2 linked regions of the Caldalkalibacillus thermarum genome follow. The protein of the gene in region 1 interacts with the protein of each later gene in a pairwise test. Links are inferred from orthologs where the notes say so. Each region holds a gene or a part of one and is shown on either strand. Other genes may lie near its edges.

What was found. The genes of interacting proteins can lie anywhere in the genome.
Region 2: the proteins of ftsZ (region 1) and rlmN interact in binary tests that used the Escherichia coli proteins (3 or more experiments, as listed by UniProt). The link is inferred for Caldalkalibacillus thermarum from one-to-one orthologs.

What each region holds. Positions count from the first base shown.
Region 1 is NZ_BMKZ01000004.1:95,654-98,771, reverse strand. The notes cover bases 131-2,983. They hold ftsZ (cell division protein FtsZ), read right to left. Parts: upstream 2,192-2,983; coding sequence 1,070-2,191; downstream 131-1,069. Other genes in these bases: ftsA (cell division protein FtsA), read right to left, coding at 2,234-2,983; IEW48_RS02980 (hypothetical protein), read right to left, coding at 145-915. Also shown: IEW48_RS02985 (acyl-CoA thioesterase), read right to left, coding at 1-78; more of ftsA, read right to left, coding at 2,984-3,118. UniProt on the Escherichia coli protein: Essential cell division protein that forms a contractile ring structure (Z ring) at the future cell division site. The regulation of the ring assembly controls the timing and the location of cell division.
Region 2 is NZ_BMKZ01000039.1:12,126-14,894, forward strand. It holds rlmN (dual-specificity RNA methyltransferase RlmN), read left to right. Parts: upstream 1-735; coding sequence 736-1,803; downstream 1,804-2,769. Other genes in the region: IEW48_RS13380 (DEAD/DEAH box helicase), read right to left, coding at 1-519; IEW48_RS13390 (ABC transporter ATP-binding protein), read left to right, coding at 2,038-2,769.

The DNA of each region.
Region 1 (3,118 bases):
ATTATTCGTGTCTCCAGGCAAAACAATCTTGGTCAGAACAGTGCGGGAGACATTCATGGAACGGCGTTCGCGGTTCAAGATCCATTTCTCCTTTTGCTGGTATGAGTACAGGGTCAATCAGTATGGTCCCACTGAGAAATTATATCATGAACAAGAAACCTTTAAAAGGGTGCGGGACAGCCACTCCAGTTTCCGGTTGGCCAGCTCATGGTCCATTGCCTGCTGATAAATCTCTCTTAATTCTTCTCTGTATTTTCTCGCCTCAGCCAAGCAGCCAATGCCCTGCTTGGCATGGGCTTTGTACAAGGTGCCCAATTCTTGTAACTCAGAGGCGTAAAGCTGGTCAATATCCTTGGTAAAGCAACAGGTGTACATATCTACAATCTCATCTTCAGGCCTGTCAGGCTCCAACTCATGGGGAGCGGTACCATCCACAATGGCCACCTTTAATTGGGGCAGAATGACCATATCCAAGCTGTTGGGATCAAAACCGCAGTGATACACCTCTGCCTCCAGGCCTTGCTCCTCTGCTTTTTGGGCCAGTCTCTTCAGCATGGTCGATTTACCCGATCCCGGCCTTCCTTTGATAATGATCCGTACTTCAACCCCCTCTGTCAGCTGGTCAATAAAGTGCACAACCCCCTCCGCTGTTGCAGCGCCGAAAAAGAGATGCCGCTGTCTGCCGGTTTGTCGTTTGTCATAGACAACAAACCGGTTGATCAGTTCAGTGGTCACTTCATTAGCAAGGGTGTAATCGAATCCTTCGGCATAGAGGGATTCCCTTTGCAAATGAAATTGTTTGGCCTTGGAACTGTCCAAAACACGGCCGTTTAAATGTTTGGCCCTCTTCCCGTAATGCCACACAACAATGATCAGCTCCTCATCATAGGTGTTTGCCCATATTAACTTATTCACCAGAGCCTGGTTGTGTTCACTCTCTTAGTTCCCTCTCTTTAATGAAAATGGGGCCGTTACCCAAAGAGAGTTAAAAAACTCTTTTGGGACAGCCCCATAAATCAGATATTAATCTGTTACCGGCTTATTTATTTGCCGCAATGACCTTATAGACTTATCTGCGCCGGTTACGATTGCGTAGGAAGGTAGGAATATCCAAGTCATTCTCATTGTATGTGGCATTGACTGCATGGATGTCTTCCTTGGGTTCCGTACGATGACTTGAGCTGTTGATAGGCATCCGCTGCTTTGATAAACCAGGCTGTGAGCGGTTGGTTTGCACCTCTTCGTCAAATCCCGTCGCAATAACCGTGACCACAATCTCATCCTTTAAGTCTTCATTAATCACCGCGCCGAAAATCATGTTCACTTCCGCATCAGAAGAAGCGGCAACAATATCAGCTGCTTCATTTACTTCATAGAGGGACAGATTCGTTCCCCCTGTAATGTTCATCAGCACCCCTTTAGCTCCTTCAATTGAAGATTCTAAAAGTGGTGAGCAGGTGGCTTTCTTAGCTGCTTCCACGGCGCGATTTTCACCGGAAGCCACACCAATGCCCATGAGTGCTGACCCTTTTTCGGTCATAATGGTTTTCACATCAGCAAAGTCCAGGTTGATCAAGCCGGGCACGGCAATCAGATCAGAAATTCCCTGTACGCCCTGGCGCAACACATTGTCCGCTTCTCTGAATGCTTCCAGCATTGGAGTGTTTTTATCTACAATCTCCAACAGGCGGTCATTGGGAATCACAATCAGCGTGTCCACTTTTTGCTTCAAATTTTCGATGCCCTGATTGGCATGAACAGCACGGCGCCGACCTTCAAAGGTAAACGGACGAGTGACAACGCCGACAGTCAACGCGCCCAATTCCTTGGCCACTTCTGCTATGACAGGGGCAGCACCCGTTCCTGTGCCACCGCCCATGCCAGCTGTGACAAAAACCATATCGGCACCTTTAAGAACATTTTCTATTTGTTCCCGGCTTTCCTCCGCTGCCTTTTTCCCTACTTCCGGATTGGCGCCTGCTCCTAAACCGCGCGTCAGTTTGGCACCAATTTGCAAGCGGTGTTCTGCCTTTGACAATTGCAGTGCTTGGGCGTCCGTATTCACCGTAATAAACTCAACACCTTGTACACCACTTTCAATCATGCGGTTGACAGCGTTGCTGCCGCCACCACCAACACCGATCACTTTTATACGTGCCAATTGTTGAGTTTCCATATCAAACTCTAACATAGCTTGCTCCCCCTAACTTGTCCCACTTTTAGACTTTATGACTTAAATAAACTCCTTAAACCAGTTTTTAAACTTTTCTTTTACACTTTGTTTGTAAGCTGGCCGTGTCGTTGGCTGAGACTCTTGACTTGTTGGCCGTTGATTCGGTTTTGCTGCTGACGCTACGGCCACTTCTTTTTCAGATTGTCGCATGTTTTGAAATGCATACTTAATAATACCCACCGCAGCGGTATAATGGGGTTCCCGGACCCCGATATAATCGGGTACCGCAATTCGAACAGCATTTTGAAAAACATCTTTGGCCAATTCCAATACGCCGGGCATGGCCGTTACGCCACCTGTTAATACATATCCGCCAGGCACCTCTGAGTAACCCATTCGCTTAACTTCCTTTTGAACAAGCTCAAACATTTCTGCCAAGCGAGGTTCAATAATATGGGCCAAATCCACTTGATTAAATTCTTTAAATGTACCACTGCCAATGCGGGGCACGGAAAATGTTTCCTCTTCTAATGCCTCGTCAATGAGGGCGCAGCCATGTTTCACTTTTATTTGCTCGGCAACATTACTTTGCGTTTTTAAACCGATGGCAATATCATTGGTAATATACTCTCCACCTACTGGAATAACCGTGGTATTGATTAATGTTCCTTGCTCAAAGACGGAAACGGTCATTTGGCCCGCCCCAATATCAACCAATACAATCCCCAGTGCTTTCTCATCTTTGGACAGGGCGATCGTGCTGGTAGCCAAAGGTTGTAAAAAGATTCCCGCTACCGACAAACCCGCCCGTTCAACACAGCGGACAAGGTTATGTATCGCTGTTTTTGACCCGGTAATAATGGTGCCTTCCATCTCCAGGCGGACACCTATCATTCCACGGGGATCAGTAATTTCCTCCAGACCGTCTACAATAAATTGTTTGGG
Region 2 (2,769 bases), on another replicon or contig:
TTCATTATCTGCATAAGTCCGCACAATGCCATGTAGCAGGTAGGTGAGCTTCAGTGTCTGGCGGTCAGAAACGCGCACTGAGTGATTGCCCGCTTGTTCTGGTGTCCTTTTTGGCCCATCCGCTTGGGTGTGGGCAAGCTCACGGAAAGTGTGCACCAACCGCTGAGCCAGATGATGGGTTGGTGACATGCGACTCTGCCACTGATCCTGATACGTTGACCATTCGCTGCCCAGAGCCAAAAGGACCGCAACCTGATGTTTGCACACCCCCCAATTTTCATTGGCTGGACAGTGGCAAAAAACTTGAAAGGCCTGCTCTGTTTCCCGCTCCACATGGACCTCATACCTCTCGTGTTGCCCCTGCACCTTGGCCACCCATGAAGCAGGACCGGTGCGGATGAGTGATTTGACCCGTCCCGATTGGAAATAGCGCACCCCTCTTTGAAAGATTTGTGGTGGATAAGCGTATTCAATATCTTCGATGCTCAGGGGAAAGTGATCAGACAGGTGAATAGGCATGGTTTTACCTCCTGCAGAAAGAATGACAGAGTGGTGCTTCTGTTGCCGCGGTAAGTTTCATCAACCCAGACAAGCCAACCTTTAAGCGCCATGAGCGGCTCTATCCGTTTTCATTGTAACAAAGATCAGCATTAATTTCCTCACATTGCATGCATGGAGAATTCGTTTTATCATTAAGTGAGATTCTAAATGCAGGCTTGGAAAAGAGGGGATTGCATGAAACATTCCATCTATGGACTGACACTGGAACAATTAACAGCTTGGCTGGTGGAACGCGGACAAAAAAGTTTTCGGGCCAAACAAGTGTGGGATTGGTTGTATAAGAAGAGGGTTAAAGACTTCTCTGAAATGAGGAATGTCAATAAAGATTGCCTTCAATTATTACAGGAGCATTTTGTCATCCAGTCATTAAGCGAACAAATCAAGCAGCAATCGGCAGATGGAACGATTAAATTTCTATTTAAATTACCGGACGGTCACATGATTGAAACCGTGTTAATGAGACATCATTATGGTTTGTCGGTATGTGTAACAACGCAAGTCGGTTGTAATATCGGCTGCACTTTTTGCGCTAGTGGTTTATTAAAGAAAAGCCGGGATTTGTCAAGCGGTGAAATCGTGGAACAGATTATCAAGGTTCAGCAGTATCTTGATCAATATGAACAGGGTAACAGAGTCAGTCACGTAGTGGTAATGGGCATTGGTGAACCCTTTGATAATTATGATCACTTGATGGATTTTTTGCGCATCATTAATGACCAAGACGGATTGGCCATCGGCGCCAGGCGTATCACGGTATCCACCAGTGGTATTGTGCCTAAGATTTATCAATTTGCCGATGCCAATTTACAAGTCAACTTAGCGATATCGCTGCATGCCCCTAATGACGAACTGCGCACCCAGATCATGAAAATCAATAGAGCTTATCCCCTGAAAGAGCTTATGCGTGCTTGCCAGTATTATGTGGCCAAAACGAACCGCAGGATTACCTTTGAGTATATCCTTCTAAAAGATGTAAATGATCATGAGCAAGAAGCCCTGCAACTGGCAGATCTCATCGGTGACATGCGGCATCTGGTCTACGTGAATTTAATTCCATATAACCCTGTCGCTGAACATCAGCAATATCAGAGAAGTACGCCACAAGCAGTGCAAGCGTTTTATGAGACGCTAAAAGCGAAAGGGATCAACTGTGGTATCCGTCGGGAGCATGGCACAGACATTGATGCTGCCTGTGGACAGTTACGAAGCAAACAAATCAAAAAAAATGCCGCCCTTTGTTAGGTTGCTTAGTTCGTAAACTTCACTCCCCTTTACACGGAACGGAAAGATCAACTGCTAACCGTGTAAAGGGGTTCATTTTATTCGTTGGGCTATGGAAGGATACGAGAAAGATCTGCTTAACCGTCTGAAAGGCCAGAAGCTTTCGTCCATTGACTTCAAGCCTTACTGGGATGAATTTTATGAATATCTGGATGTATTGAAGACCAGTTTTTACAAATAACGGGAGGGTTGACTATGGCCATCTTAGAAGCCCGTCGCTTAACAAAGAGGTTTGGTCATATTACTGCCTTGGATGGTGTGGACTTGGAAGTGAATGAAGGGGAAATATACGGCTTTATCGGGCCCAACGGAGCGGGAAAATCGACAACGATCCGCATACTGCTGGGATTGCTCAAAGCAGATGGGGGAGAAGCGAAAATTTTTGGCCAAGATGTTTGGCAAGATGCGGTTGATATTCATAAGCGCGTGGCCTATGTACCGGGGGACGTCAATCTGTGGCCCAATCTGACAGGGGGCGAGGTGATCGATTTATTTGTCAAGTTAAGGGGAACGAATAACAAGAGCCGCCGGGAGGAGCTCATTGAAAAATTCAACTTGGATCCATCCAAGAAATGTCATACGTACTCGAAAGGGAACCGGCAGAAAGTGGCTTTGGTTGCGGCCTTTGCAGCGGATGCAGACTTGTATATTTTGGATGAGCCCACATCGGGTCTGGATCCGCTGATGGAAAGAGTGTTTCAGGAATGTGTCCTGGAGGTGAAAAGAGAGGGCAAAAGTGTGCTCTTGTCCAGTCACATTTTGTCCGAGGTTGAAAAATTATGTGATAAGGTGGGCATTATCCGCAAAGGAAAAATCATTGAGTCAGGTGCGTTAAGCGAACTCCGCCACTTGACGCGCACCCATTTGCTTGTGGAGACGAAGCAGCCCATGCAGTCGCTGGGTGAGTTAAAAGGTGTCCATGATATT